DNA from 2 places in the Endozoicomonas montiporae CL-33 genome. Region 1 is predicted to be linked to the other one. Evidence: riboswitches for the same ligand, from Rfam matches in the RefSeq annotation. Region 1 holds a riboswitch; the other holds the start of a gene.
What was found. Region 1 has a riboswitch for lysine ahead of EZMO1_RS09595 (Na+/H+ antiporter NhaC family protein). Riboswitches for the same ligand answer to the same signal wherever they lie in the genome.
Positions count from the first base shown of each region.

Region 2: linked by a shared signal. The riboswitch ahead of EZMO1_RS00900 (Na+/H+ antiporter NhaC family protein) and the one ahead of EZMO1_RS09595 (Na+/H+ antiporter NhaC family protein) in region 1 are both predicted to bind lysine.

Region 1 is NZ_CP013251.1:2,079,561-2,095,814, forward strand. Features, by position in the region: gene rlmN (dual-specificity RNA methyltransferase RlmN) at 1-262, shown strand, start outside; gene pilW (type IV pilus biogenesis/stability protein PilW) at 344-1,114, shown strand; gene EZMO1_RS09545 (helix-turn-helix domain-containing protein) at 1,104-2,177, shown strand; gene hisS (histidine--tRNA ligase) at 2,283-3,554, shown strand; gene EZMO1_RS09555 (YfgM family protein) at 3,632-4,306, shown strand; gene bamB (outer membrane protein assembly factor BamB) at 4,310-5,461, shown strand; gene der (ribosome biogenesis GTPase Der) at 5,753-7,228, shown strand; gene EZMO1_RS09570 (cupin domain-containing protein) at 7,279-7,593, shown strand; gene xseA (exodeoxyribonuclease VII large subunit) at 7,679-9,067, opposite strand; gene EZMO1_RS09580 (anaerobic C4-dicarboxylate transporter family protein) at 9,240-10,559, shown strand; gene guaB (IMP dehydrogenase) at 10,743-12,212, shown strand; gene guaA (glutamine-hydrolyzing GMP synthase) at 12,367-13,944, shown strand; lysine riboswitch at 14,243-14,436, shown strand; gene EZMO1_RS09595 (Na+/H+ antiporter NhaC family protein) at 14,606-16,201, shown strand.
Region 2 is NZ_CP013251.1:189,298-205,551, forward strand. Features, by position in the region: rRNA gene EZMO1_RS00875 (23S ribosomal RNA) at 1-980, shown strand, start outside; rRNA gene rrf (5S ribosomal RNA) at 1,145-1,260, shown strand; gene EZMO1_RS00885 (hypothetical protein) at 1,401-1,745, opposite strand; gene EZMO1_RS00890 (NAD(P)H-binding protein) at 1,841-2,494, shown strand; gene EZMO1_RS00895 (BaiN/RdsA family NAD(P)/FAD-dependent oxidoreductase) at 2,606-3,838, shown strand; gene EZMO1_RS00900 (Na+/H+ antiporter NhaC family protein) at 3,896-5,482, opposite strand; lysine riboswitch at 5,576-5,774, opposite strand; gene EZMO1_RS00905 (spinster family MFS transporter) at 5,926-7,266, shown strand; gene EZMO1_RS00910 (hypothetical protein) at 7,346-7,696, shown strand; gene EZMO1_RS00915 (hypothetical protein) at 7,739-8,116, shown strand; gene EZMO1_RS00920 (GNAT family N-acetyltransferase) at 8,147-8,647, opposite strand; gene truC (tRNA pseudouridine(65) synthase TruC) at 8,706-9,524, shown strand; gene EZMO1_RS00930 (Fic family protein) at 9,715-10,761, shown strand; gene EZMO1_RS00935 (cytochrome b) at 10,860-11,396, opposite strand; gene can (carbonate dehydratase) at 11,596-12,255, opposite strand; gene pyrF (orotidine-5'-phosphate decarboxylase) at 12,341-13,153, opposite strand; gene EZMO1_RS00955 (YbjN domain-containing protein) at 13,360-13,839, shown strand; gene EZMO1_RS00965 (DMT family transporter) at 14,999-15,904, shown strand; gene EZMO1_RS00970 (nucleoside deaminase) at 15,953-16,254, shown strand, end outside.

The DNA.
Region 1 (16,254 bases):
GCTGATTGAGTTGTTGAAAGATGTGCCCTGCAAGCTGAATCTGATACCCTTTAATCCATTCCCTCATTCCGGTTACGACCGACCCAGCAATAATGCGGTTCGTCGTTTTCAGGAAAGAATGCAGGCTGCCGGTTTTAATACAACGGTACGCAAAACCCGTGGGGATGATATTGATGCTGCCTGTGGTCAGCTGGTGGGACAGGTGAATGACCGAACACGCCGAAGCCAGCGCTATATTGAAGCAAGGCAGCTGGAAGCCTGAATAAGCCCTGATAAGGCAGTGCTCTTTCTCAATAAGGTTGCACTGTCTTTTGCGGGCAATACTAATAATCAGGGGAGTAGCATGACTGCAAGAAGGAAGCCTTGTTCAGCTTTCATGTGTGCAATGCTGGCGGTTGTATTAACCGGTTGTGTGTCAACAGGTGGCCGGCAGACGGATGAAAATCAGGCTGTGCGTAGCTATATTGATCTCGCCAGAGGCTATGTGCAGGAAGGGTATACGGAGAATGCCATTAAGCCGTTGAACCGGGCTTTGGAAATTCAACCAGGTTCGTCTGATGTACATGCTATGTTTGCTCTCGTCTATCAGCTTCAGGGCGAGAACAGGTTGGCAGAACAATCGTTCCGCAAGGCGCTTTCTCTCAGTTCCGGCTCTTCTGAAATACACAACAACTATGGTGCATTTCTTTTCAGTCAGAACCGTTTGAGCGAAGCTTACCGTCAGTTTACACTGGCTGGAGATGATGTCCGCTATCCTCAGCGCAGTCGCGTTTTCGAGAATATGGGGCTGGTTGCACTGCAGCAGGGGCAGCGCGACAGGGCTCGGCAGAATTTTGAAAAATCCCTGAAACTGAATGCCAATTTACCCAGGGCCAGGCTTGAGCTGGCGTCTCTTTTCTATGAACAGGGACAGTACCCTCTGGCCTGGGAGCATTATCAGACATTTGTCACAATGTCGTCGCAAAATGAGCGTAGCCTGCAGCTGGGAATCAGGCTGGCAAGAGCTAACGGCGACAACAGCGCAGCAGCCCGTTATGCTGATGAGCTGCAGCGTTATTATCCCAACTCAAAAGCGGGGTGGGATTCCCGGAGTCGAAGCAGTTATGACTACTGACTTATTAGAAGCAAAGACCGAAACAGAAAGCGAAAGCCTCTTGGATGAAACAGTAAATGCCGATATTCAGTCGGCGCACGATCAAAAATCCGCTCAGGCAGAAGAAAGAGGTACCCTGTCTCCCGGTGAGAGGCTACAACGATCCCGTGAGATAAAAGGGCTGACACCGGAAGAGGTGGCGGACCTCCTCAAAATTCCTGCATCTTATATTGTTGCTATTGATCAGAATGCTTTCGATAAACTGCCGGGGCTGATGTTCGCCCGGGGGTACCTGCGAAGTTATGCCCGACTGGTAGAGCTTGATGCGGATGAAATTATCCATCACTTCGATCAGTTTACCGGTGACAACGGTAAGGAAACCCCCAGGCTTTCCGAGGGGAAGGATGTAGAAATTCGCCGCCATGTATCGCCGGTGGTGAGTGTTGGTGGAGTGGTCAGTATTGTTTCCATTCTGCTGGTGGTAGCTTTTAGTTATTACAACTGGGGCGGAGGACGCACCGATGCGGCTTCGGAAACGGACGTTGCAGAACTTGTAGCCCCATCGCTGCCTGATACTGCTGCTCTTCAGCCTGTGGCTGTCGAGCCAGAGATTTTGCCTCAGGTGACTGAGCCAGACCCTGCTGTTCTGATGCCTGATGACCTGGGTGAGCCCGTGGCTGATACTCGTCAAGACGAAATAGTTCCTGCAGAGGTCGTTGCGTCAGAGGCTCCGGTTCAGGAAGTCGTTAACCCGGTTGAGACTGTTAATCCGGTTGAGACTACAGCACAAGCAATTGTTCCTCCTGTGGAACCGGCACTGCCGGGTATGACGCATCTGGTGATTCGCTTTATTGAGGATTGCTGGATTCAGGTGCGTGATATGGCGGGTAAAAGTCTCTATACCGATGTGCAGAAAGCGGGTTCCAGTCTGGATCTGGAAGTGCCTGATACCATTCAGGTTCGGTTTGGTAACGTGGCGGGTGTGCAGTCGGTAACTTTCAATGGTGAACCGGTTGAGGTGAAGGCCTCGGAACCGGGTCGTAATGTGGTCAGTCTGGTGCTTGGCTCTGAAGATGCCGGTTAATCAGTATTTTGACTGTTATCATTAAGCCGGAACCGTTATAGTTGCTCCCTTTGTCCGACCGGCCTGTCTGGTTGGCATAGTTGAGGATTGAGAGGACGTCAGAAGTTGGCAAAGCAACTGAAAGCTATTCGTGGCATGAACGATCTCCTGCCAGGTCAGAGTCCGGCATGGCAGTATCTTGAAGGTAAGTTTCGGCAGCTGATGGCCCATTATGGCTACAGTGAAGTTCGTATGCCGATCGTTGAGCCCACTGATCTGTTCTGCCGTGGTATTGGTGCTGGCACCGATGTCATAGAAAAAGAGATGTACACCTTTAATGATCGCAACGGTGAAAGTCTTTCTTTACGCCCGGAATCAACCGCCAGTTGTGTGAGAGCGGCGATAGAACACGGGCTGCTTTATAATCAGGTTCAACGCATGTGGACGTCAGGTCCGATGTTCCGCTATGAGCGTCCTCAAAAAGGTCGCTATCGTCAATTTCATCAGTTTAGTGTTGAAACCTTTGGCATGGCCGGCGCAGATATTGATGCTGAACTGATTCTTCTCACTGCCCGCTTCTGGAAAGAACTGGGATTGACTGAGCATGTTCGGCTAGAGTTGAATACGCTGGGGACGCTGGAAGCGCGTAAGGCCTATCGTACCGCTCTGGTTGAATACCTGAGCCGCTACGAATCTGAACTGGATGAAGACAGTCAGCGTCGCCTGAGCATCAATCCGATGCGCATTCTGGATAGCAAAGATGCACGTACTCAGGAGATCGTAAAAGATGCGCCTGTATTGCAGGACTATCTTGATGACGAGTCCAGAGAGCACTTTGAAACCCTGAAAAGCATTCTTGATGCTGCCGGTGTTCAATACGTCGTCAACCCGACGCTGGTGAGAGGGCTGGATTACTACAGTCGAACCGTGTTTGAATGGATTACAGACAGTCTGGGCGCTCAGGGCACCGTCTGTGGCGGCGGGCGCTACGACGCTCTGGTTGAGTTGCTGGGTGGTAAGCCAACGCCTGCGGTAGGTTTTGCCATGGGTATCGAACGCCTGGTGCTGTTGCTGGAAACCCTGAATCTGATTCCGGACAGTGTCAGTAAAACCATTGATGTTGCAGTGGTGACCCGTGGTGAAGGCGTTAGCGGGCGTGCCATGCCAATGTTGGAAACCCTTCGCAATGGCTTGCCGGAACTGCGCATGCAGGTGAACTGCGGCGGTGGTTTCAAAGGACAGATGAAGCGTGCTTATAGTAGTGGCGCTGATATTGCCCTGATTATTGGTGAGGACGAGCTGGCGAACCATTCAGTCACCGTTAAACCACTGAACAGTGACGAGCCTCAGCAAACGATGGACGTGAATGCAGCGATTGAGTATCTGCAGGCAAAATAACCCTGACATCTGCTGTTTGATGTGGCACGTTGCCCGACAGTTAAGATGATTAGAAAAGGTTTCTCAGGAGTAAGAGTGTGAACCGTACTGACGAAGAAGAAATTGAGCTGCTTAAACGCGTCTGGTCTGAATACGGTAAGCCAGCCGTTTATGGTGTGGCGATTACCATGGCGGTTATTTTTGGTTACAAGGGTTACCAGAAGCATCAGTATGAAACGGCTTCTGCCGCATCTGCCCTGTACCAGAATCTGTTGGAGGCCACACAGGCTGGTCAGATGGCTCAAACGCTGTCTGAAGATCAGAAGAGCACGATGACTCATGTGGTCAGCAGCCTTCAGGATGACTACAGCGGTACACGTTACGCGTCGTTTGCCACCATGATTCAGGCGCAGCAACAGGTGCTGGAGAATGATCTGGACTCGGCACGCGCCTCTCTGGAGTGGGTGTTGAATAACAAGCCTGAAGCTGAGGTAGAGCAGGTGGCTCGTGCCCGTCTGGCTCGTGTCATTCTGGGTCAGGGTGACGAACATGCTCAGGCGGCTCTGGATGTTCTTGCCAAGGCAAAAGCGGACGAGGCCTTTGTAGCGACTGTTGAAGGTGTTCGTGGTGATGCTTACGTGGCTCTGGGTCAGCTGGATCAGGCACGCGATGCATACCAGAAAGCGCTGGATGCGGCTCGTGATCATGGCGAGTCCCTGCCAATACTGCAATTTAAACTGGACGATCTGGCAGCTAACGTACAAGAGGGCTAATGCATGGAACGGTTTTTCAGGTCGCTGATGGTGGTTACTCTGTCAGTGGGTTTGACAGCCTGTGGTATGTTCTCCAAGGATGACGAGGAGGTGCGTACCCCCAAACCCCTGACCAGCTTTGAAGCCAGTGTCGAAATGAAGCAGGTCTGGTCCCATAACATCGGTGAAGGTGTCAGAGACAGCTATGAACAGCTGTTGCCTTCCGTGTTTGGTGATGTCATTTACACCGCTGGTGCTAATGGAACCGTTACCGCGCTGGAATTGGAATCAGGCAAACGGGTCTGGAACCGCAAGCTGGGCGTTCAGGTAGGTGGTGGTATCAATGCCATGCAGGGCATGCTGCTGCTGGGTACGCTCGATGGCCGGGTTCTGGCTCTGAGTGCTGAAGATGGTAGCGACCTCTGGGAAACCCGTGTTAGCAGTGAAGTGATTTCGATCCCTCAGATGAGTGGCAATACGGTTATTGTGCAGAGCATTGATGACACCGTATCGGCGATTAACGCTGAGACCGGCGAGATTGTCTGGACGCAGGAGAATCTGCAGCCTGCTCTGACATTAAGGGGTTCCAGCTCGCCACGGATTGAAAGTGGTGCGGTGTTTGCCGGGTTCCACAGTGGTGAAGCCCGGGCGTATCGCATTGAAGACGGCACGCCGCTCTGGGCCAGCAAGGTGGCATTACCTAAGGGTTCCTCGGAACTGGAACGAATGGTTGATATTAATGCATCGCCGCTGATTGTGGGTGATAACGTATTTATGGTCAGCTATCAGGGTAATGCGGCTGCACTGGATATGTACAGTGGCAGGGTGCGCTGGAATCGTGAGATTTCCAGTTACAAGCCGATGTCTTCCGGTTTTGGCTCTCTGTACCTGACGGATCAGGACAGCTATGTCAGCTCCATTGATCAGCGAACCGGTGCGGTTGGCTGGCGTCAGGATCAGCTGGAGTATCGTCAGGTGAGTGCGCCGGCAGCTTACAGCAGCTATGTTGCAGTGGGCGATCTGGATGGCTACGTGCACCTCCTGTCCCAGGTGGATGGCAGTATGGCAGGCCGCTATAAGGTGGGTACTGCGATCAGGTCGCAGCCAGTCTCTGCCGGGAATCTGTTGCTGGTGCTGGATGCTAAAGGCAAGCTGTATGCCTTTGCTCAAAAGTAGCTATCGTAAGTAGCTTCTAAAATAATTTATAACCGGAATCAGCTGGTTCCGGTTGTTTGTCTCTCATCGGGCTGAATCCTGAACAGGTTCAGCCCGTTTTGTGTTTTTAAAACAGCTGCGAAAGTCACTGTACTTGCGTTGTTGTTTCTATTGAAATGTTGCCTGATGGTTTTCTGTTCAGAAGCTTTCGGAGCGTGGCTTGGTGTTCGAATAGTTTAATGTCCGAATAGCCTGAAGTCCGAAAAGCTCGTAGTCAGAAAGTCATCTGGCAACGTTTATGGTAAGAGAAGTATGGTTCCTGTTATTGCTCTGGTGGGGCGCCCTAATGTCGGTAAGTCCACCCTGTTTAATCGTCTGACGCGCTCCCGTGATGCGCTGGTAGCCAATGTTGCCGGTCTGACCCGCGACCGCAAATACGGTGAAGGTAAAATCGGTGCCAGTCCTTATATTGTTGTTGATACCGGCGGTATCAGTGGTGATGAGGAAGGTATTGATTCTGTTATGGCTGAGCAGTCTCTGGCGGCTATTCGGGAAGCGGACATTGTCTTGTTCCTGGTGGATGCCCGTGCAGGTTTGACCGCTGCTGATGAAATGATTGCGGATCATTTGCGCAAACAGAACAAACGCTACCACCTGGTGTTGAATAAAACTGACAGCATCGATGCCGATCAGGCTGAGACCGATTTTGCCGTACTGGGTTTTGGTGAAGCGTTCCATATCGCTGCGGTTCATGGTCGTGGCGTGCGCGGCATGATTGATGGCGTACTGGAAGAAAACAAGGCGCTCAACCCTGAAGAGTTTGATGAAGAATACGAAGCGGAAACCGTAAAAGCTCGCGGCATCAAGATTGGTATTGTCGGTCGTCCGAATGTGGGTAAATCCACACTGGTTAACCGTCTGCTGGGTGAAGACCGGGTGGTGGTTTACGATCAGGCCGGTACTACCCGGGACAGCGTTTATATTCCTTACGAGCGGTTTGGTCAGGAGTACACGCTGATTGATACGGCCGGTGTGCGTCGTCGTGGCAAGGTGCATGAGATTGCCGAGAAGTTCTCGGTGGTCAAAACCCTGAAAGCCATTGAAGATGCCAACGTGGTCGTACTGGTGGTGGATGCCCGTGAAGGTATTGTGGAACAGGACCTGCATATGCTGGGCTTTGTTCTGGATGCCGGTCGTGCCGTTGTGATTGCGGTCAACAAGTGGGACGGTATGAAGGAAGAAGAACGCAAGCGGGTGAAGGAAGAGCTTTCACGTCGCCTTGAGTTCATCAACTTTGCCCGGATTCATATGATCTCTGCGCTCCACGGTACCAATGTGGGTCACCTTTACGAGTCCATTGATGAAGCTTATGAGTGTGCTACCCGCAAGCTGTCCACTAATCAACTGACCCGTATTCTGGAAGATGCGGTGAAGATTCATCAACCGCCCATGGTGCGTAACCGTCGAATCAAACTGCGTTACTGTCATGCCGGTGCGATGAATCCGCCAACGATCATCATTCACGGCAACCAGACGGAAGAAGTGCCAGCGTCTTATAAACGTTATCTGGAAAATACCTTCCGTAAAGTACTGAAAATCATGGGAACACCGATTCGTATTGAGTTCCGCACCAGTGAGAACCCGTACGAGGATCGCAAGCGCGAGCATCGCAAGAATACCGGTGAAGGCCGCAAGGTGACCCATAAGCGCCGTACCATTGAAGTCAGTGAGAAAAAGCTGAACAAGAAAAAGAAGAAGGTGCAGTCGCGCAGAAAAGGTACGTCCTGAAGCCTTGATGTTTTAGAGTAAAGGTTGGCAAGTGCTTTCTGGAGATGACAATGAATCTGTTTAACAATGTTCCCCGGTCACTACCTCAGGAATTTATCGAGGTGCTGGCTGAAGGTAAAGACGTAACGATTGAACGCATTGTTTCCAGAGGGCATGTGACGCCTGAGGGCGATTGGTATGATCAGGAGAGGCACGAATGGGTGGTTCTTCTGACCGGTGCTGCGGCAATAAAAATAGAAGGAAAGCCAGAGCTGATTCGTTTGGCTCCCGGCGATACTCTATACCTGCCTGCGCATTTGCGACATCGGGTGGAGTGGACCGACCCGGATCAGGATTCTCTATGGATTGCTGTTCATTACCGATAGAAAACAGACTGTTGCTGTAACCAGAAAGGCCGCGAATCAATCGCGGTCTTTCTGGTTTTGGGGTTCTTCCTTTTAAGTGCTGGCTTCAGGTTTCTGATATTTCTGGATAAAGTGTGTCCACCGTACAGGCTGCTGAGCCTGAGCTGAAGCGGGCAGTGATCTGATCTCCCGGCTTGAGTGAGTCTGCCGTTGTGATGATGCCTTCATCCTTCTGTACGATTGAGTAACCCCTTGAAAGCGTGGCAAGCGGGCTGACAGCGTTCAAATGTCCTGATAGTTGTTGTAGCTGGTGATTGCGGCGTTCCAGCTTTTGTTGCACCAGATGTTGCAGGTTTTCTGATGCTTGTTCAGTGCGATGTCTTATCTGTTCGAGTAATCTGTCCGGGGATTGTTGAAATAACCGGTTTTGTAGCTGTTGAGCCTGTCCGGACTGCTGTTGCAGTGAAATTCTCATACCCTGATGCAATCGTATTTCAAGGTCGTTCAGGCGTTGGTGGTGTTCTCGCAGCCGTTCACCCGGGTGCCTCAGGCGCAGGCTGATGCTGTCCAGTGACTGGCTGGTGGATTGCAGCTTGTGCTGAATATGGATGTTGAGTTTGCGATGCAGCATATCCAGTTTGTGCAGCCACTCCTGTCGGTCAGGGCTAAGAATTTCTGCGGCGGCTGAAGGTGTGGGTGCCCGGTAATCAGCAACAAAATCGGCAATAGTAAAATCAATTTCATGTCCGATGGCGCTGACAACCGGAAGTTGGCTACCGGCTATGGCTCTGGCAACAGCTTCTTCATTAAAAGGCCAGAGATCTTCCAGTGATCCGCCGCCTCTGCCCACAATCAATACATCAAGGTTGGGCATCCGGTTTGCCAGAGTGATGGCATCAACGATCTCTCGGGCAGCACCTTTGCCCTGAACCGCAGCAGGAATGATGGTGATCTTAATGGCAGGAAAGCGTCGTTTAAGTACCGCCACTATGTCTTTAATGGCTGCTCCGGTGGGCGAGGTGACTACGCCGATATGGCGGGGTAGTGCCGGAATCTCTCTTTTGCGTTCTGCGCTGAACAGCCCTTCGTCGGCCAGTTTGGTTTTCAATGCTTCAAAAGCCCGTTGCAGGGCTCCGGCACCTGCTTCTTCCAAGTGATCCACAATCAGCTGGTAGTCGCCGCGCCCTTCGTACAGGCTGACCCTTCCTCTCAGAAGCAGTTGCATGCCTTCAGTTGGCGAGAATTTCAGGCCGCTGTTTCGGTTTTTAAACATGGCGCAGCGTATCTGCGCATTGGCATCTTTTAAAGTGAAGTACCAGTGTCCGGAACGTGGGCGTGCCAGTGCCGACAGTTCGCCTTCAACGCGAACATTGCCGAAATGCGTTTCCAGCATGCGGCGACTACGACTGTTCAGTTCTGTGACAGTCAGTGGGCGATGTGTTGACGATTGTGAGAATGAGTCGTCAGAAAAATTGTATAAGTTTTGACCGCGCATTATTCGGCTCAGGCTTGGTGGTGTTTGAAAATGTCTTCGTATTTCCGTCTATATCACTGAAAAGCAACGGAAATTACCTAATAATTAATACGTTATCACTAATATGTTAATTAATACGTAATGCTTACAATTCAGACGTTAACTGTTTTTTAGTTTCCTGTTAAGGATTGTTATGTTTCTTGTGCAACTTCTGGTCGTTCTGGCCTGTATTCTGATCGGTGCCCGCATTGGTGGTGTGGGTCTTGGTTTGATGGGTGGTGTGGGTCTTGCCATTCTGAGTTTCGTCTTCGGTCTGCAGCCAACCAGCCCGCCGATTGACGTTATGCTGATGATTGTTGCTGTGGTGTCTGCTGCTGCGTGTATGCAGGCTGCGGGTGGTCTGGATTATCTGGTTCAGGTCGCTGAAAAAATTCTGCGTAAGAATCCTAAGCGTATCACCTTTATGGCACCTGCGGTGACTTATGTATTCACCATGTTTGCCGGTACGGGTCACGTAGCTTACTCTGTACTGCCGGTGATTGCTGAAGTATCCCGTCGTACTGGTGTTCGTCCTGAGCGTCCACTGTCCATGGCGGTTATTGCTTCCCAGGTGGGTATTGTTGCCAGCCCGATTGCGGCGGCGACTGTTGCCATGCTGGGCTTCCTGAGTGGTTTTGAGGGCGTGACCCTGGCGACTATTCTCGGTATCACCATTCCTTCGACGGTGATCGGTCTGGGGCTGGCGGCGCTGGTGACCAACAAGCTGGGTAAAGAGCTGAAAGATGACCCTGAATTCCAGAAGCGTATGCAGGATCCTGCGTTCCGCGCCAAGATGGAAGAAGAGTCTGGTGATCTGGTTAAAGAACTGAAGCCGGGTGCCAAGAAGTCTGTGGCGATCTTCCTGCTGGCGGCTGTATCTGTAGTGGTAATGGGTGCGTTCCCGTCCCTGCGTCCTGTATTTGAGTCCGGTGCCCGCATGGGTATGGCTCACACCATTGAAATCATTATGCTGTGTGCCGGTGCGGCCATGGTGGCGTTCTGCGGTATCAATGTTGCTGATGTGACCCGTGGTGATGTATTCATCGCTGGTATGCGTGCGGTTATCGCGATTTTCGGTATCGCCTGGTTGGGTGACACCTTCTTCGGTGCCCACGACGCTATGCTGAAGTCCGGCATCGGCGAAATGGTCAGCATGTACCCATGGGCCTTTGCTATCGCACTGTTTGTACTGTCTGTGATGGTGAACAGTCAGGGCGCCACCACCGGTACCCTGATGCCTCTGGGTGTGGCTCTGGGTCTGCCAGCGGGTGCTTTGATTGCTATGTTCCCTGCGGTAAACGGTTACTTCTTTGTGCCTAACTACGGTCCGATCATTGCTTCCATCGACTTTGATAGCACCGGAACCACCAAGATCGGTAAGTATGTGTTCAACCACAGCTTTATGCTGCCGGGTCTGATGTCGATCATCTTCTCCGTGATCGCTGGCTTTGTGATCTCCGGTATTGTGATGTAATACTCTGATAATAAAGAGAAAATTACATATTCTGCAAAAACCGCAACCGAGAAGTTGCGGTTTTTTTGTATTGGCATTCGAATAATTTCAAGGTATTCTGCGTTTGATAGGAATGCGGACTGCGGTAGGATCCCAGAAATTTTATCCGCGATTTTTATCAACGTACTGGATCGGTAACAGGTAATGCTGAGAATTGCCCAAGAAGCCCTCACCTTCGATGATGTCCTGCTTTTGCCAGGTTATTCCGAAGTCCTCCCGAATGATGTTTCTCTTAAAACCCGTCTGACCCGTGACATTGAGCTGAATATTCCTCTGATCTCTGCTGCTATGGATACAGTGACTGAAGCTCGTCTGGCGATTGCCATGGCTCAGGAAGGCGGTATTGGTATTATTCACAAGAATATGACCGTTGAGCAGCAGGCGCATGAAGTTCGCAAGGTTAAGAAGCATGAAAGTGGTGTGGTGAAAGACCCGATCACTATTGATTCTTCAGCCACGGTGCGTGATTTGCTGGAATTGACCGGGAAGCACAAGATTTCCGGTGTACCAGTGCTGGACGGTGACGACCTGGTGGGTATTGTAACCAGCCGTGACGTTCGTTTTGTCTCTAATCTGGACAAAATTGTGTCCCAGATCATGACCCCTAAAGACCGTCTGGTGACGGTTGTAGAAGGCACAGATCAGGAAACAGTGCGCAAGTTATTGCACAAACACCGCATTGAAAAAGTGCTGGTCGTTGATGAAAGCTTTGGCCTGGTCGGCATGATGACCGTTAAAGACATCAAGAAAGCACAAGACTATCCTCTCGCCAGTAAAGATGACCATGGTCAGCTGCGTGTCGGTGCTGCTGTAGGTACCGGGCCGGAAACACCGGAGCGTGTTGCTGCGTTGGTTGAAGCGGGTGTTGATGTGGTCATTGTTGATACGGCCCACGGTCACTCCAAAGGTGTCATTGATCGCGTTCGCTGGGTCAAGGAGACTTACCCGCACGTTCAGGTGATCGGCGGTAACATCGCTACGGGTGCAGCAGCACTGGCGCTGGCTGAAGCCGGAGCCGATGGCGTCAAAGTGGGTATTGGTCCGGGTTCTATCTGTACCACCCGAATTGTAACCGGTATCGGAGTGCCGCAGATTTCCGCAGTCGCCAATGTCGTTGAGGCTCTGAAAGGTACTGATATTCCGGTCATTGCAGACGGTGGTATCCGTTTCTCCGGTGATCTTGCCAAGGCGATTGTGGCCGGTGCCGGTACGGTGATGCTGGGCAGTATGCTGGCCGGTACGGAAGAAGCGCCGGGCGAAGTTGAGCTGTTTCAGGGTCGAAGCTATAAGGCTTACCGTGGTATGGGTTCACTCGGTGCCATGGCTCAGGCTTCAGGCTCCAGTGACCGTTATTTCCAGAGCACGGAAGACGGCACAGAAAAACTGGTGCCGGAAGGTATTGAAGGTCGTGTGCCCTACAAAGGCCCGCTGAATGCCATTATTCACCAGATGGTGGGTGGTCTGCGTGCAGCAATGGGTTACACCGGTTCTGCCGATATGCTGACCATGCGCACGGTGCCGGAATTTGTCCGGGTGACCAATGCCGGTATGAAGGAATCTCATGTACACGACGTGACGATTACCAAAGAAGCACCGAACTATCGTGTTGGCTGACTTCAGTTGAATACATTAAAGAACAGTCGGATTTATTCCGGCTGTTCTGCTTTTAGTTTCCATATAAATGTTGGAAATGATTGGCTGTTTGCAGTCATTTTCTTTTGCCCAAGGCTGTTTTGAGAAGACTATGTCTAACGCAATGTCTAACGCAATGTCTAAGGATATTCACGCTGAACGAATTCTGATTCTGGATTTCGGTTCCCAGTATACGCAGCTGATTGCCCGTCGAGTGCGTGAAATCGGTGTTTACTGTGAATTGCATCCGTGCGATATGAATGAACAGAAAATTCGCGAATTCGCTCCTAAGGCTGTCATTCTGTCCGGTGGCCCGGAATCGGTGACCGGTGATGATTCCCCTCGGGCGCCAGACGTTGTTTTTGATCTGGGCGTGCCGGTTCTGGGTGTCTGCTACGGTATGCAGACCATGGCTGAACAGATGGGCGGTAAAGTATCGACCTCCAATCTGCGTGAGTTTGGTTATGCCCAGGTGACGCTGGAGGAAAAGAGTCGTCTGTTTGATGGCATTGAAGACCATATCTGTGATCACGGCCGTCTGAGTCTGGATGTATGGATGAGTCATGGAGACAAGGTCAGCCAGTTGCCGGAAGGCTTTGCGCTGGCCGCTTCTACTGAATCCTGCCCGATTGCAGCTATGTCCTGTGAAGAAAAACAGTTCTATGGCATTCAGTTCCACCCTGAAGTGACCCATACCAAGCAGGGTCATCGCATCCTTGAGCGTTTCGTGGTGGATATTGCCGGTTGTGAAAAGCTGTGGACACCGGGTCAGATTATTGAAGACGCTATTGCCCGTGTGCGTGAGCAGGTAGGTGACAAGCAGGTACTGCTGGGTCTGTCTGGCGGTGTGGATTCCAGCGTTGTGGCGGCACTGTTGCACAAGGCGATTGGTGATCAGCTGGTCTGTGTATTTGTTGATAATGGTCTGCTGCGCCTGAACGAAGGCGATCAGGTGATGTCCATGTTCGCGGAAAACATGGGTGTGCGCGTGATTCGTGCGGATTCTGAAGATCTGTTCCTGGGCAAGCTGAAAGGTGTGGATGAGCCGGAAGCCAAGCGCAAGATCATCGGTAACACTTTTATTGAGGTGTTTGATGAGCAGGCAACGGCTCTGAATGGTGTTGATTTTCTGGCGCAGGGTACCATCTATCCGGACGTGATTGAGTCGGCTGGTGCAGAAAGCGGCAAAGCGCACGTGATCAAGTCTCACCACAATGTGGGTGGTCTGCCGGAAGACATGAAGATGGAGCTGGTTGAGCCACTGCGTGAGCTGTTTAAGGACGAAGTGCGCAAGATTGGTCTGGAGCTGGGTCTTCCGTACGACATGGTTTACCGTCATCCGTTCCCGGGACCAGGTCTGGGTGTGCGTGTGCTGGGCGAGGTGAAGAAGGAATACTGTGATATTCTCCGTCGTGCCGATGCCATCTTTATTGAAGAGCTGCGCAAGGCGGACTGGTATCACAAGACCAGTCAGGCATTTGCGGTATTCCTGCCGGTGAAATCTGTGGGTGTTGTGGGTGATGGTCGTCGTTACGAGTACGTGATTGCTCTGCGAGCAGTAGAGACCATTGACTTTATGACCGCACGCTGGGCGCATTTGCCTTATGAGCTGCTGGAAAAAGTATCGGGTCGTATTATTAACGAAATTGAGCATGTCTCTCGTGTGACATACGACGTTTCCAGTAAGCCGCCTGCGACCATCGAATGGGAGTGATTTGCCTGTCGCTATGCTGAGCAGTAAAGGTAAATGAGTTGTACTATTGATCCCCCGTCATCCTGTATGGCGGGGGTTTTTAGTTAAAAAGTGTTTGAAAAACATTAATTTACGGAACCTTTTGCTAGAATATTGATCTATTTCAGGGAATGGGAGAAGTTTTTGTGCTGGTCACGGTTGTCAGGCTGTGATCATTGTGCATAATAGTCTTCCATCAGGGGTGACGTGGCAGGAAGCCGTCGCTACGTCCCTGCCTGTGATCCTCTTGAATGAGTACTCTTGAACGAGAACTCTTGAACTAGAAAGTAGAGGCGCACTGTTTTAATAGTAATCCGGAGTAGGGTGACTCCGTTGGTCTGAGCATTTCAGCCAGTAAACCGGATGAAAGGAAAAAGTGCCGAAGTGGATACGATGGTCATGTCGGTCCGCTGGTGGTGCATCGAAGAGGTGTACTACTGTCACGGTTTTTAACTGTGGAGAGCTACTGGAAGTCTGCGTGGTCTGGTGTTTGAACCATCAGTGCGTCACGCAAATAGAAGTATGAACAAACCCGTCGTGCTTCTCATCCAACTGCCTCCTGATCTGACACCTGCAAGTTCAACTGAACAGTCTGTTATGGATAACGGCCTATGGAATGACTTGTTATTACGAGATCAGTTTTATGGATTTATTAAGTTTTAGTCATTCGCCATTATCTCTGACCGCCCCGGTTGTCGCTATTTTGCTGGCGATTCTTACCCGTAAAGTACTTCTGTCCCTGGGAGCGGGTATTCTCACCGGTACCCTTTTGCTCACCGGCTACAGCCCGCTGGACTCTCTCACCTACATCGGTAAAAGCTTTGTTGCTGTTTTCTGGGAGGAAGGCATCAATGTAGACAGTGTTTTCATTCTGCTGTTTCTGATGCTGTTGGGTGTGATTACCACCCTGATTGATATTTCCGGCGGTGCCCGCGCCTTTGGTGACTGGGCCCGTGCACGGGTAAAAACCCGTCAGGGCTCGCAGCTGCTGACGGTTCTGCTGGGTGTGATTATATTTATTGATGATTACTTTAACAGTCTGGCTGTGGGTAATATCAGCCGCCCTTTGACCGATCGTCATGGCGTGTCTCGTGCCAAACTGTCTTATCTGATTGACTCTACAGCAGCGCCTGTCTGTGTTATTACACCAGTGTCCAGCTGGGGAGCCTATATTATCGCCCTGATTGGTACCATTCTGGCGACCCATGAAATTACGGATATCAGTGCCATTTCTGCCTTTGTTGCCATGGTACCAATGAATTTGTACGCCGTGTTTGCTCTGGCTCTGGTGATCTGCAGTGCCTGGATGGATCTGAACGTTGGCCCGATGCGCACTCATGAACGTCGTGCCCGTGCTGGTGAACTTTATGATGCCCGTAAGGGGAATCCTCCGGGTGCCAGTGTTGAGCTGGGCCGAAGCTCTAAAGGAACGGTATCTGATCTGGTGATTCCGGTGGTCACTCTGGTGGTAGCTACCACTGCTTCTCTGATTGCGACGGGTGGCGCTGCATTGTCTGAAGCAGGCGAAGCATTTTCTGTTCTGGGCGCTTTTGAAAACACCGACGTCGTTCACTCTCTGGTCTACGGTGGTCTGATTGGCTTGGCGGTGACCATGGTGCGTATGGTTCGTCACGATCTGGACGGTCCTGCATGGAGCAAGGCGATTATCGAAGGTGTTCGTTCCATGCTGCCGGCAATTTACATTCTGGTCTTTGCCTGGATGCTGGTGGACGTGATCAGTTCTCTGGAGACGGGTCGTTATCTGGCGGGACTGGTGAGCAGTTCTTCTCTGGAGCCTGGTTATCTGCCAATGATTCTGTTTCTGGTGTCCGGTGCCATGGCTTTCGCGACCGGTACCAGCTGGGGGACTTTTGGTATTATGCTGCCTATCGCGGGTGATATGGCGGCAGCCGCAGAAATCTCCATGATGTTGCCCATGCTGGCTTCGGTTCTGGCGGGTGCTGTGTTTGGTGATCACTGTTCACCTATCTCAGATACAACAATTCTGTCTTCTACCGGTGCTTCCTGTCACCATATTGACCACGTTACTACACAATTGCCTTATGCTCTGGGTGTTGCCTTTGTCGCTATGTCAGGTTATCTGGTCATGGGTATGGCAGACTCTGCAGCGGCAGGATTTACCACGGCACTGGTGGTGTTCGGACTGCTTCTGATGCTGTTCCGCAAGCTGTCTGGTTGTTCGGCAAGTCCTGAAGATGCTGTGCTGGTCAAGGAATAGCCCCCTACACTGAAAGAATGAAGTCGAAAGACAGAAGACAGGGACGTCTTTTT
Region 2 (16,254 bases), 1.9 Mb from region 1:
CTAAGGTAGCGAAATTCCTTGTCGGGTAAGTTCCGACCTGCACGAATGGCGTAACGATGGCCACGCTGTCTCCACCCAAGACTCAGTGAAATTGAAATCGCTGTTAAGATGCAGTGTATCCGCGGCTAGACGGAAAGACCCCGTGAACCTTTACTACAGCTTCACAGTGGATCTTGATGTTGCTTGTGTAGGATAGGTGGGAGGCTTTGAAGTGTGGACGCCAGTCTGCATGGAGCCATCCTTGAAATACCACCCTGGCAATATTGAGGTTCTAACCCAGGTCCCTTATCGGGATCGGGGACATTGTGTGGTGGGTAGTTTGACTGGGGCGGTCTCCTCCCAAAGAGTAACGGAGGAGCACGAAGGTTGGCTAAGCACGGTCGGACATCGTGCGGTTAGTGTAAAGGCACAAGCCAGCTTGACTGCGAGACGTACAGGTCGAGCAGGTACGAAAGTAGGTCTTAGTGATCCGGTGGTTCTGAATGGAAGGGCCATCGCTCAACGGATAAAAGGTACTCCGGGGATAACAGGCTGATACCGCCCAAGAGTTCACATCGACGGCGGTGTTTGGCACCTCGATGTCGGCTCATCACATCCTGGGGCTGAAGCCGGTCCCAAGGGTATGGCTGTTCGCCATTTAAAGTGGTACGCGAGCTGGGTTTAGAACGTCGTGAGACAGTTCGGTCCCTATCTGCCGTGGACGTTGGAAGTTTGAGGAGAGCTGCTCCTAGTACGAGAGGACCGGAGTGGACGAACCACTGGTGTTCGGGTTGTGTCGCCAGACGCATTGCCCGGTAGCTAAGTTCGGACGGGATAACCGCTGAAAGCATCTAAGCGGGAAGCCCCCTTCAAGATGAGACTTCCCTTGGCCCTAGAGGTCACATAAGAGACGTTGAAGACTACGACGTTGATAGGCTGGGTGTGTAAGCGTTGTGAGGCGTTGAGCTAACCAGTACTAATGACTCGAGAGGCTTGACCATATAACGCCAAAGCGATTTGGTGCCATGCACTAGAGAGTGTAAGAGCAAGAACAAAGCTTATTTTACTGACAACGTTCCAGACGTTGTTCAGCATTTCCTCCATCCTTGGAGGTCAGATTTTGGATTCCGGAAGCTAGCTGAACAGCTAACTTCAACCAGTTTTGCCTGGTGACCATAGAGCGTTGGAACCACCCGATCCCATCCCGAACTCGGAAGTGAAACGATGCATCGCCGATGGTAGTGTGGGGATTCCCCATGTGAGAGTAGGTCATCGCCAGGCACTAATTAGAGAAGCCCGATAGAGAAATCTGTCGGGCTTTTTGCTGTGTGCGGAAAAAGAAGCAGAATATAGAAAGTAGCTAACGCTTAATTGATTTATTAAGGTGGGTGAAACACTATGAACTCTCTAATTTAACGTTTTTACAAACGCTGAACTTGAATGTGTTGGATTTTCCCATTAAAAATAACCACATCTTCCAAGCCTGAGTACTCGATTACTTCGCCCGTCTTAGCTTTACCCTTAAAATTAAACTCAAAATGAATGATTCCGGGTTTGATTTCAGAGACATTATTTACTGTCCATTCAAGAGCTGTAAATTGTCCATGATAAGTCTTTTGCATAGGCATGATGTTATCAACACCCAAAAAGAGTTCACCTGTTCCTGATCTGAATGTAGAGCTGTCATCAAACAGTTTTTTGATTTCCCCAAAGTTACTTTCATTCGATAGTTGGAAGTAAAGGTTCGCCATTTCCAAAGGGGTCATTATCTGTAAATCCTCTCATTTTTACTCAGCAAATTTGTATTATAGATTTGTTCTGTCATATAAATTACGCCATCTTGAAACAATAAGAGGTAGTCATGGCAAAAACAGCAGTTGTTGTTGGTGCAACAGGTTTGGTGGGAGAAGAGCTGGTTAAACAGCTGATTCGAAGTGATGGCTTTGACAAGGTGGTAACCGTGACCCGAAGGTCTCTAGATATAGAGTCAGATAAACATCAGAATCACATCATCAATTTTGAACAGTTGGATCAACACGCAGATTTGATCAAAGGTGATATGCTGTTTTCTTGTCTTGGAACAACCAGAAAACAGGCAGGTTCCATTGCAGCTCAACGACGCATAGATTACGACTATCAGTTGCAGATTGCACAACTAGCTGCTAAAAATAATGTTTCACACTATTTGCTGGTCAGTTCCAGTGGCGCAAATGCCAAGAGTTCCGCTGCATACATGAAAATGAAAGGCGAGTTGGAAGAACAGGTTAAACAACTCCCCTTTAAACGAGTCAGTATTTTTCAACCTTCTCTTCTGACGGGTAAACGTAAAGAAACAAGAACCGGAGAAGGCATTGCAGCTTACATCATGCCGGTTTTATGTAAACTGACTTTTCTGCGTAAATATCGACCGATTACGGGTAAACAGGTTGCCAGCAAAATGCTGGAAGTGTCTCTTTCCAAAGGAAAAACACTGGAATATTTTGTTTTGGATGATGTTTTTCCCAAAACACCCTGAACGTTCAATGGCTTGGAAAACCGGCGGCTGGCAAGGGTTTATGCTCCTTGGTTTCTAACAGCTTGTTGTATATAGTCCGCAGCCTTAGCTGTAAGCGGAATGTAAAACGATATGCCTCAATCAAAAGCTCTGTTGTCTGAATACGATGTCATCATTATTGGCGCGGGTGCGTCCGGTTTGATGTGCGCCCTGACGGCAGGCAAACGAGGCCGAAATGTGCTGGTTCTGGATCATGCCAACAAGATTGGCAAGAAGATCATTATCTCTGGCGGTGGGCGTTGTAACTTTACCAATATGTACACAGAGCCTGCCAATTACCTTTCCGGAAATGCACATTTCTGTAAATCCGCCCTCTCCCGTTACACGCAGTGGGATTTTCAGGCACTTGTGGATAAGTACCAGGTTGCCTGGCATGAAAAGACTCTGGGCCAGTTATTTTGTGATGATCGCTCACAGCAGATTGTTGATTTACTGGTCAGCGAGTGCCGCGATGCTGGTGTGACTATTCGCACGAAAACCAAAATTGAACAGATTAAATGCCAACAGCATGGCGAAGCACCTGTTTACCAATTAAATACGACACTGAGCGAATTTGTCTGCCAGTCACTGGTCATAGCAACAGGCGGTCTTTCTTTTCCCACCATGGGAGCAACCGGCTTTGGCTATGAAGTGGCTGAACGGTTTGGACATGAGCTGATTCCTGTGCGCCCTGCCCTCGTGCCTTTCACCATGCCAAAAAAATGGCTGGATCACTTTGCTGAACTGTCCGGTGTCAGTGCTGAAGTGATTGCCAGTTGTAATGGACAGTCTTTCCGTGAAAATCTGTTGATTACCCATCGTGGCGTCAGCGGGCCAGCTATTCTTCAAGTGTCTTCTTACTGGAATGAAGGCGACAAGGTTTCAATAAACTGGTTACCGGGTATGGCTATTTATGACTGGTTAAAGGAATCACAGGAACAACGACCTAGGGCTGCAACCTACACTATTATTTCTCAACATATGACTAAACGACTGGCTCAGGCTTTATGTCAGCATGGGAAGCTGCGACTGATGACTGAAAGTGGTCATAAGACAATGAATCACTACAGTCACGCTGAACTGGAACAGCTGGCAGAGGCTTTGGAAGAGTGGGAACTAATCCCGAGTGGCACCGAAGGGTATAAAAAAGCCGAAGTGACCTTAGGTGGAGTATCAACCGATAAAGTCTCTTCCAAAACCTTTGAAAGCCGGCTTCAGTCAAATCTGTTTTTTATCGGTGAAGTGTTGGATGTGACAGGCCATCTGGGTGGTTTTAATTTTCAGTGGGCCTGGGCGTCCGGACATTGTGCCGGGCAGTATGTCTGAGAGAGTATTAAAAGCCGGGCTAAAGAGCCCGGCCATCTTAACTTGAGAAAGGCGACATCAAGCCGACTGTGGCTGCTGACTTGTGCTCCGACGAGTCAGTACGGCAACGGTCAATGCCAGAAGCACCAGTCCGCACAGTAATCCGGCAATAATAGAACCTGTCACACCCAGTGCCAGGTAACTGGCGATGGCAATCACAGCGGCAATCACAGCGTAGGGCAGCTGGGTTGCCACGTGATCGATGTGGTGGCAGCCAGAACCTGTAGACGACAAGATTGTAGTATCAGAGATCGGTGAACAATGATCACCGAATACACCTCCGGCCAATACGGCAGCCATACTTGGCAGCATCAGGCTGGCGTCCAGAGCGCCTGCAAGGTTTGCCGCAATGGGCAGCATAATGGCAAAGGTGCCGTAGCTGGTACCGGTTGACAGAGCAGCAAAGGCACTCAGTACAAAAATCAGAGCAGGTACAACAGCAACTGGCAGGTTGCCTTCAGCCAGACTTGCCAGATAGCTACCCGTTCCCATGTCAGAGATAACACCGGCAATAGTCCAGGCCATCAATAGAATATAAACGGCAGGCATCATGGACTTTATGCCGGTGCGAATCGCCAGCAGCAGATCAGAACCGGTAACGCCCTGAGCAGCAAACCAGATGGTGGATACGATAGCTGTCGTCAGTCCAGCTGCAAACATGGACCAGGAGCCCGCAGCATTTTCCAGTGCACCAATCAACGAGAAGCTTTGACCATCAGCGGCCAGTGCGTCACCACCAGAATAAAGCATCAGGCCGACAACCAGCGCAATCAACATTGTTAATGGTGCAATCAGGTTCGCAACCCGACCATTTTCCAATTCTGGCAGACCAACTTCTTCGCCGGCAGGCAGACCTTTGCCCGGGTTCCAGAGTTGCCCCTGTGCTGCCCGTTGTTCTGCAGCAGCCATTGGTCCGATATCCAGATTAAAGACGACTACACACAACAGCAGCAGTAAGGCAAAGATGGCATAAAAGTTCATTGGAATCATCTGAACGAATACGCTGAGCGCGCTGCTACCGTCCAATCCGTGAATAGCAATAATGCCTACCAGCAGAGAGATGATGTACGCACCCCAAGTGGAAATCGGGGATACCACACACACAGGCGCAGATGTGGAATCAATGCAGTAAGCCAGCTTTTCACGGGAAACGCCGTACTGATCAGTGACAGGGCGGGCAACATTGCCGACCAGCAGAGCATTGAAGTAATCGTCGATAAAGATCACTGCGCCCAGCATGATGGTTACCAGCTTGGCATCACGACCATTTTGAATTCGCTTTCGTGCCCAGTGACCAAACGCCCGGGTGCCACCCGAAACAGACACCAGAGCCATCAAGACACCCACAGTTAGCAGAAAGCCAATGGTGTAAAGGTTCCAGGTTTCCAGTGCGCCATCGGACCAGACCAGTGCGGTGACACGGCTGAAGGTGTCAGACACCGTGGCGCTGAGGGAGAAATCAGATAACAGAAGAATACCGCTCAGAATACCAAGGCCCAGAGAAAGCAACACCTTACGTGTCACTATGGCCAATGTAATCGCCAACACTGGCGGTAGCAGAGAAAGCGCTGAATCAGCGTAGTTTATATAAGTATCAAGAGCCATCGAATACTTCTTTAGTTTTTTGTACGATGGAGGCTGCTGCCGCAGGACAGGTTAAAACCTGACTGGGGTATACACGCAAATAGTTGTATACCATCCTTCAGTAGCGCTCCATAGTAAATTTCAATGTCTGCCTTCCTGGCGGAGTTACTATGGCAGTGTTGTACCTGTTTAATACAACCCCAGCACAATGGGATGACGCCCAGTGCACTTCGGCATCGAATCCTTTCACTCAACGTCATTGGCTGTCTACCTCGACTGAGTTACTGATAGGCGATGCGCCTCTACATGTCGCAATATACGACGATGGAAAATGCTAGATGAATTCTGTCTAACAAGTCAAGAAATAACGTTTCAGGCTGTCTTATATAATCTGTTTATGTAATGGAGAAAGGACAGGTTGACGATAGACTAATTCAGCCCGTGACACTAATAAAGAGAATAATATGTCGCAGAATTCATACTCTAACCCTTACCGCTACTATGTACTGGCAGTGTTGTTTATCGCCTATGTTTTCAACTTCGTTGATCGTCAGGTTATGACCATTCTCATTGAGCCTATCAAGAATGAGTTTGGTGCTTCTGATACCCAGATGGGATTGTTGTCGGGTTTTGCGTTTGCCATTTTCTATGCATCGCTGGGTGTGCCGGTTGCCCGTTTGGCAGATAAATGGTCAAGACGTAATGTGCTGACGATCTCTATTACTCTCTGGAGTGCTATTACGGCTTTATGTGGTATGGCGGCTAATTTCTGGCAGATGGCCCTGCTCAGAATTGGTGTCGGAGTGGGCAAAGCTGGCGGTACTCCGCCTTCACAGTCATTGTTGTCGGATTATTTTCCACAGGAAAAACGTTCACTGGCGCTGGGTATTTACTCTGCGGCTCCCCATGTCGGTGTTCTGGTCGGTTTGTTTGGTGGAGCCATGATTGCCGATGCTTATGGCTGGCGTGTGGTATTCGTTGTATTTGGTTTGCCGGGATTGTTGCTGGCACCCATCTTATATTTTACCGTTCGAGAGCCGGTTCGTGACATCAAACCTCAGCCTGATGCAAAAGACTCACTCTGGGGAACCGTGAAGCAGCTTTATAAAATGCCAACCTTCAGCTATATCAGTCTGGCCATTGGTGTAACGGCTATTTCGGCTTTTGGTCTTGGTGCCTGGGCGCCCAGTTTTCTGATTCGTATACACGGCATCAGCATTGTAGAAGCAGGGTTATACCTAGGCCTTGTCGGAGCTTTTTGTGGAGGCATCGGTGCCGTATTGGGTGGCTACATCTGTGACCGGATGGCTGCCAGAAACCCTGTGTGGCAGTTGAGGTTTCCGGCTATCAGTATTCTGTTGTCGTTGCCTTTCCTGATGGGTTTTATTCTCTGGCCGGAAACCGACACCGTAGCCATTCTGGGTAAAAATGTTCCGGTGGCCATCCTGTTTATGATGTGTTCCACCCTGTTGGCAGGTTTCTGGGTTGGACCAACTTATGCGGCGGCACAGAACCTGACCCCTCCTGAATGTCGGGCGCAGGCTTCAGCGTTATTACTGCTTGCTTTTAACCTTCTGGGTATGGGGTTTGGCCCTTTCCTGATTGGTGTATTGAGTGATGCTTTCGTTGATACTTATGGCGCAGAGTCAATTCGTTACGCTCTGGCCTGGAGTCTGGTGACAGTGGTGTTGGGAGCGTTCTTTTTCTGGAAAGGCAGTGGACATTACCGGCAAGCAATGGAAGGCAGAGAACAAGAAGAAGACTACCCTGCTGAACTCGGAAACAGCACAGAATCGACAGCCTGATTTTAAATTGGCCTGCGTATGCTTCAGACGTTAACCTTGGGGCAGTTAATTTGCTGTTTTAGTCCCAAGGAATTTCATTGTGAAGTTTGTAAACCGTTGTGTCGTTAACCTCAAACCAGCCCAACCCTTTATCGACTGGGCTAAGTCACTTGGCGCTGATTTGCCTGAAGACTGGTCTCTGGAAGGGGGCGCTTATCTTCTGGATGAACAGGATACCGAGGAAGACCTGAACATCATTATTGATCAGCACGCCCGCGATATGATGGAGAATGAGCTGTCGGCATGGGAAGAAGACACTGCACGCTGGCCGAAGGAGCGCAATGCGGAGCAGCTGCGTCGCTGGTTTCAGGTGCATATAGCGGTAGCGGGTTTCGATCTGGGCAGAGAAGACCTGATGCGTGCCGATCTGGCTGACCTTGAAGTCATGTGAGTCTCCGAAAATTAAACGACTTGGTATAAGAAGGTGTATAGAATGCTGAAACGGATTACGGTTCTGTCGTTACTGTTTCTTATGGCGGGTTGTCAGATGCTGGAAAAGCAGCAGGCAAAATTTCCTTTGTCCATTGTTGTCAGTGCTTCTCCGTCGGGTGATGTCAAAGTGGAAAGTTACTATCCGGATGGTTCTAAAGTCATGGCTGGTCGCGTTGTGGTTAAAACCGTGAATGACCGGAAGGTAGCCGATCAAATGATCGGCGAAGATGGCTCAGTACGCTTTTTCTATTCCGTACAGAACATTCAGCTGCTTATTCAGGTTCAGTCTGAAGAGGGTTTGCGCGGAAGGAGAACGCTGAACATTGGTCAGGCGTTCCCCGGATTGGGCAGTCAGGGCGGTTTCGTTCCTGGCTATTAAAAAGTTATTAGAAAGAAAGTCATTAGGACGTCACCAAAGAGCCAGTTCCAGTCTTGGTCCTATCTCCCTGAACCCCTGTCGTTTGTAGAATGACAGGGTTCTTGCCCACTTGGGTTGCTCAGGGGAACCGACTTCCAGAAACGGCCAGCCTTTGCTTTTAGCGAAGTCTCTGGCCGCATCAATCAGCATTGCGCCCACTCCGGCAGAACGATGCTCCGGTTCAATGTACATTTCCATAATTTCACCGAAATGGCCGCCCGCATAAAGCGCTGCACACTCGCTGAGCGTCATTACTCCCACGGTTTCACCGGTGTGATCCTTAGCCAACAGTGCCCAGAAGCCTGATCCGGAAAGCAGTGTTTCGGCAGCGTTGATAAATGCCTGCTTATCCAGCCCTCCGGTGTTGCCTTCCCAGAGCTCTGATTCCATGCTGAAAGCCATGGTTCCGACCTTCTCAGCCTCTGTGCCGGAGGCTTTGCAAACGGTGTATAACGTTGACATGACAAATTGCTGTTGCTGATAAATCGCCAAGTTTATCAGAGATTCGCTTGCTGATCGGGTCGCAAATACGTAACGTGCGCCCCTTTGAATGAGTAACGAATGTCCGGCAATGATGAATGAAGGCGTAACAAAGGCAGTATCTGAAAAAACCTATGAACCTCTGGAAATCCTTTATCAGGATGATGAACTGGTTGCTGTGAATAAGCCTTCCGGGTTGCTGGTGCACCGATCCATGATTGATCGGCATGAAACCCGTTTTGCCCTGCAGGAAGTCAGGAATCAGATCGGGCAACGGGTTTACCCATTGCATCGGCTGGATAAACCGACATCCGGTGTTTTACTGTTTGCCCTGTCTTCCGAAATAGCCAGACAGATGGGACAGCAGTTTGAATCAAACCGTGTGAGTAAGAAATATCTTACGGTTGTGCGTGGTTATGCGCCGGAGTACGGCACGGTTGAACATGCCCTGAAAGAAGAGCTGGATAAAATGACGGATCGTAAAGCGCGTACAGACAAACCGGCTCAGGAAGCCATCACCGAATTCACTCGTCTGGCGACGGTTGAAATACCCGTGGCGATCGATCGTTATCCACAAAGTCGTTACTCATTGGTTGAATGCCGGCCCCGAACCGGGCGCAAGCATCAGATTCGTCGTCACATGAAGCACATTGCCCACCCGATTATAGGGGATGCAAAACACGGTAAAGGCAATCATAACCGTTACTTTGCAACGCACTTTGGTGCAGACCGGCTGCTGCTGGCCTGTGTTGAAATGGAGGTCAGACACCCTGTCAGTGGCAAAAAACTGTTGTTAAAGGCATCGCTGGATAAACGTTTTTCTGATCTGGTGGTGCGCTTTGGCTGGGCTCAAAACGTGGTTGAATATTTACACACGAAAACACCATAGAAACTAAATTACCTTTTTAATACACAATTTCGCTGTTTTCTATTCTTGTTCTGGAGCTTATTGAATTTATTGGTTATTATTGAGTTTCTGATCTATTTTTTAAGATCGTTAAACGATAATTATCCGTTATGCTCATATTATCCGTTATGCACAGTCCGTTATGCACAAAGAGTGCTACTGAGTTCGATGTATGAATACTCTGGAACGTTTATCTGAATACCGCTTTACGGCTTCCCAGCTGGCTCGTTTTCGCAGGCTTGGAGAGTTTCTCGGGCGTCAGCCGCTGGTGATTCGTCAACAGCCCGAAGTGCTTGATACATTGCGTCAGGTGGCAACACTGGAGTCGGTGGAATACGGCAACAGTCTGGATAATATTCTCGCGCCACGGGAGATTATTCGCAAACTGGTGTTACAGGAAATTCGCCCGCGTACCCCTGTCGAGCGTCAGGTAGCCGGTTACCATGATGTGCTGGATTTGGTGGTTGACCCGGCAGAGCACACCAATCTTTCTGTAAGTCTGATCAGTCAGTTACATGCCTTGCTTTACAGTTATCTGCCCCATGAAGGCGGACGCTGGAAAGCGACCAATAAAGACATTGTCGAGCGTGATGCTTCGGGTACCAGAAAAGGTGTACTTTACCGCACGGTTCCAGCGGCAGAGACTGCTGCCGCTATGCAGAAGACGGTTGAGTTGTATCACGGTGCTCTGGATCGAACGGTTGAACCATTGCTGGTAGTCAGCTGTGCCGTATTGGACTTTCTCTGTATCCATCCTTTCAGCGATGGCAATGGCCGTATTGCCCGTTTGCTGGCACTGATTATGCTGTCTCTGAATGGCTATCAGGCTGGACGATTCATCAGTATGGAACGCATTTTTGCCCGCAATCAGGAAGCTTATTTTGATGCACTGCAGCGTAGCGTTAAAGGCTGGCATGAAGGCACGCATAACCCTATGCCATGGATCAACTTCTTTCTTGATGCATTGATCCAGGCTTATGATGAGCTGGAAGTGCGTGTTGAAGCATTGCAGGGGCAAAGCAGCCGGGCACCAAAATCGCAGTTAATTACGGTGGCCATTGAAGAGCGGGAAGAGCCGTTCTCTGTGGCGGATATCTGCCTGCAGATTCCTACTGTCAGTCGTGAACTGGTGAAGAAAGTGATTCAGGGGTTGCGTGAACAGGGGCGGCTGGAGCCAATAGGCAAAGGTCGTGGATCTCAGTGGCAAAAAGTAAGTTAGTGATTACTTTTAGGGTTAAATAAGCCGGAGATTTCTCCGGCTTATTGCTATCAGAGCATTCTTTTTAATCAGCCGGAGTATGATCCGGCTGCGCTTGGCTAAAGCATCTTCTTCAAAGAATCGTGCTCAGGGGAATCCATAAAGCGATGCTTGAGTACCCCGAGAACGTGCAGAGCAATAATCCCCAGCAATACGTAAGGGATAAAAATGTGAATGCTGTGCAGAGTGCCGGCCATCTCTTTATTGTTTTCAATCACTTCAGGCAGGGTTAGCAATCCAAAGAAAGGAATGGGCTTGCCGCCAAATTCTGACATAAGCATACCGCTGACGGGTACTGCGATCATTAACAGGTACAAAGACAGATGAGCAAGCTTTGCCAGTGCTTTATCGAATGAAGGCAGGCTTTCAGTAATGCCTGGATGTTTGCTTGAAAGACGAATGGCGATGCGTGCAACAATCAGCAGCATAGCCAATACGCCAAACGATTTGTGCCAGAAGTAGATATCGTATTTGTAGGTTGCGACTTCAGGATCCAGACTTGCCATGAACCAGCCACTTCCAATCAGACCCAGAATGGTAATGGCCATGAGCCAGTGCATGAGACGCATCAAGGCAGGATATTTTTCAGTCTCCATGGGCTGTGTTCCTCTTTTTTTATTGGCTTTCAGTCAACTGAGCAACGAGCTGCTGAGGATACAGAGTAGCAAGTTAAGCAGGGATAAACCAAAAAAACGGCTAAAGGATGAAGAGGTAAAGGCTGGCTGTGCGATAACGTTTATGGCACAGCCGTTTATGGGGGAGTGCAACGCTTATTAACTGTCAGCGTCGATTTTATCAACAGTCGATTTTATCAACAATAGAAGCAACAGATTCACTGTACAGTGATTCCAGTTCCTCTGGGGCTGTCACGCACATACCGAGATCCCTGAGCAAACCATCATTAAGGCCGTAAATCCAGCTGTGTACTGCGAGTTCCTGTCCGCGATCCCAGGCATCCCGAACAACGGTGGTCTGGCACACATTCACGACCTGCTCCAGAACATTCAGTTCACACATGCGGTTGAACAGACTCTCGTCACTGGCAATGCGATCCAGCGCTTTCTTGTGCTTGTGCTTAACATCCTGAACGTGACGTAACCAGTTGTCGATCATGCCCAGCTTGCTGTTCTTGGTGGCTTCAACAACACCGCCACAGCCATAGTGGCCACAGACAATAATGTGCTTGACGTTCAGATAGTCCACTGCGTACTGAATAACAGACAGACAGTTCAGATCGCTGTGAATCACCTGGTTTGCAACATTGCGATGCACAAACAGGTCGCCGGGCAGCAGGTCGGTGATCTGGTTAGCAGGAACTCGGCTGTCAGAACAACCAATCCACAGGTACTCGGGAGCCTGCTGTTGTGAAAGCTTTTCAAAAAAGTCCGGTTCTTTCTGGCGGACGGAAGCTGACCACTGTTTGTTTTTGTCAAAAAGGCTTTGTAATCGACGCATAATCCGAATTCCGTATCTTCACCAAATTGAGGTACATCGTAGCAGACAGCCCGAAACCGGCAGAGTTCCGGACTGTAGCGAATTGTTATCGGTACTGGTTTACCTGATCACGCAGCTCAATGGCTGCTGCCCGAGCCGCTTCTGCGAAGTTCTCATCATTACCAGCGTAAATAATGCCGCGGGAAGAGTTAACAATAATACCTTCGCCCTGACTGTTCAGGCCGCTTTTAACCGTCGCTTCCACGTCACCGCCCTGGGCGCCAAGACCTGGCACCAGGAAGGTCATATCACCGGTGATTGCCCGGATACGCTTCAATTCATCCGGGTTAGTAGCCCCGACAACCAGCATGATGTTGTTATGGTGGTTCCAGTCTTTCATGGCGGTTTCAGCGATCACTTCGTAAAGGAACTGGTCGCCTACCTTCAGGTTTTGAATAGCACCTGCACCCGGGTTGGAAGTGCGGCACAGCAAAATGGTGCCTTTCTCTTCGTAGCGGGTAAATGGCTCTACGGTATCAATACCCATATAAGGGTTAATGGTGACGGCGTCGGCACCATAGCGCTCAAAGGCTTCAGTGGCGTACTGATCGGCAGTACTGCCGATATCGCCCCGTTTAGAGTCAAGAATGACCGGAATATCGGGATAGTTATCCTTGATGTATTCAATGGTCATCTGCAGTTGGTCTTCAGCTCCGCGGGCATGGTAATGGGCCACCTGAGGCTTGTAGGCACAGACCAGATCGTGCGTGGCATCAATGATGTACTTGTTGAACTCGAAAATAGACTGGTTCAGCTCTTGAATATGAGCCGGGAATTTTTCAGGCAGAGGGTCGAGGCCAACGCAAACGAGGGAGTTGTTTTTGCGAACAGCAGCACGGACTTGATCCAGAAAACGCATAGCAAAGCCTTTTTACATAATCTGGGCGCGCAGTCTAACAGAATTCAGATCAAACCGGGCGATTTTACGTTCAAAAAAGATGATTAAAAAGCCAGCTGTTTAGAAGAGCGTGATATCTGGGACGGTTATTTTTGCTATCGCCTGAGCCGGTAAAATCAGGTATGGTCTGCGCCTTCTGATTTACCCCATTTACAGGACGCTGTTGCATGCATGAACTTTTAATACCGGACGTCGCACAGATTGAAGCCTGGCTGAGACAGGCCGGTTATGAGTTCTGGATGTGTGACAAATGCGATGGCCTGCATATTTCGGCTTTGCAGCAGCTGGATGGTATTCTGGACAGTCGCCTGTTTATCGAACCTTATGGCATTTTGTTCAGTACGGAAATGGATTTGAAGCTGTCTTCGGTCATGAAGCTGAATGCAGAGCTGGGGCGGTTTAATGCTTCGTTGCCCACCATGAAACTGTTTATGGAAATCATGGATAACGGCGGCGCACTGTTGGTGTCCAGTGATGCCCTGATTACCACCAAAGGTGTCACCTACGACCAGTTTTACGATTTTCTGGATATGACCGTGGAAGCTAAGAAGTGGCTTTTAAACGAATGTCATGAACTGCAGGTGATTTTTCAGGGAGAGACGGGGCCAACGGCACATCAGTCAGAGGTGACCCCTTCACTGCACTGACAGGACTCAGAGTTTCTGCCATCAGGCAGAAGCCAGTGACTCTGAAATCAGGGTCGTACTTGTGTGATATGGAGTTTATCGACGGGTTTGTTCTTTGAAACTCTGGGTGGAAGCAGGATGATTTCCAAAACTTCAGTCTCGGCTGCTGTTAATGGGGCGTTTTGTGAGTCTGCATTCGGATCAGGGATAAAGCTCACTGCCTTAGGATAACGAATGTCCTTTCTGAAGTTTGGATATTCTGGTTTTGGAAAACGTATATCTGGGGCTGATGAAAATTTAATGCGAAGCCTTGGGTCTAATTCCCCGCAGCTTGCTGCGAACTACTCAAGAGCTAACTTGATACCCCGGAGCTTGCTCCCTGGTAGTTCATTAAAAATGCAGTCTGGTTGTAGTCGCTGTCATCAGAGCCTGAAGATGCTCTTGAATCAAAAGTATATCGTAGTAGTCTGGTGCTTAAATCAGATCGGTGATGCAGGTGATTTTCACCGCATGTCATGATTCGGAATGTATTATAATTTTCATCTCTGACTTTTTCTTGATAGTAGTCTAACTTCGTCGTTAATGCCTGCAAGGCAACTGTAGTTTGTATGGGAGTGCTCATAGGGACGACATTAAGAGCAATCCTTTGGTAATCAAGGCCTACAGCTATGACTGGGATAAACATGAACTTTGCTGTTGAGCCATATAATGCGACCTGAGCGAAAGCCCTTGCAAGACTTGTCACCTGTGAGCCTATCTGCAGGCCTTATTTGCCAAGGCCTTTCGCTTAATGTCGTCCCTATGTGGGAGTGCTAGGCGTAGGCACAGGCGATGTTGGTTTGGCAAATGCCTGCATTGAGCCCAGTATGAGAGTGAATGCCGCTTTAAATAAAAGTGATTTATCTTTCATGTTGATAGAGTGCTGAAACCCGATATAAATTGCAGCAAAAGTGTAGTAGCCGCTATCAGGTAAACAAGTGTTAAATCACATTAATATCACCGCTAAAACAGACATGGCTTTTTGGTATGGATGGCCAAAAACGTCACCTTGATATCTGACCGTTCAGGCAGATAAAGATTTTTTTCTTTATGGAACTTTCTCTACGGCAGGGAGTCTTTAAGACTTCAGTCAATCTACCTTGGGAGGAGTCAGATCCCGGGTAATATTTGAGATCGGACCATGAATCCTGTTTTGTTGTTTTCACTTTGTTCCCTGATCTGGGGGTCAACCTGGTTTGCCATTACCTTTCAGTTAGGGGTTAGCAGTCTATGGTCGGTGTTTTACCGCTTTCTTCTGGCGTCCGTTTTGCTGGCGTCTTACTGCTGCCTGCGAACCGGCTTTCCACGTTTCAGCATGGCCCAGCATTTACGTCTGTTCTTTCAGGGGGCTTGCCTGTGTGGCATATCATACTGGCTGGTGTATGAGAGTGAACGATACATCAGCAGCGGGCTGACGGCCGTGTTGAGCACCAGTGTCTTGTACTTCAATGTCATCATCCGGCGTTTATGGCTGGCGAAGCCCGTTGAGGCAAAAGTGGTGACAGGTGGTGTTCTGGGCAGTTTTGGAGTGTTACTGGTGATGCTACCTGAGCTGACTGTTCAATCGGTATTTGATGCTTCCGGCAAAGGTATAGTGCAAGCACTTATAGCCTCTCTGGTACTGTCGATTGGCTGTGTTGCCTGCGAACGCAACGAAGAAGATAACCTGCCGATGTTGCCATCCATTACGCTGAACATGCTGTATGGTTCTCTGACCGTGGCGCTCATTGCACTGGCTCAGGGCATTAAGCCGGAATTCAGTGTTTCTTCAGAGTATATCTGCTCGCTGATTTATCTTGCCGTCTTTGGCTCAGTCGGTGCCCTGTCATCTTACATTGTGCTGATTCGCAAAATCGGTGCGGATCGGGCTGCTTTTATAGATGTGGTTTTTCCGGTGGTCGCTCTTTGCCTGTCTTCGCTGGTGGAAGGTTATGAGTGGAGTTTGACAGCTTTGTCCGGCGTTGCCTTTATAGCGGTGGGCAATACGATTGCGTTGAAGCCAAAGAAAGTGGAACTGCCAGCCAGAGTGTCTGAAAATCAGGGCTAAACTCAATCAGGATCGATTCACGTTTTGCAATTGACTGAGTAGAACCTTATGAGTGAGCACAGCCGCTATATTTCCCGAACTGTCGAGCTGGCAAACCGCGCAATGGAGTCAGGCAATCACCCTTTTGGAGCCTTGCTGGTGCATAATGGCAAGGTGTTGTTAGAGGCAGAAAATACCATCATTTCTGAAAATGATGCGACCCGGCATGCGGAGCTGAATCTGGTCAGCCATGCCAGCCATCAGTTGGCTCCGGACATTTTGCGCGAATGCACGCTTTATACCAGCACTGAGCCTTGCGCCATGTGTGCCGGAGCTATTTACTGGGCAGGTATTCGAAAAGTGGTTTATGG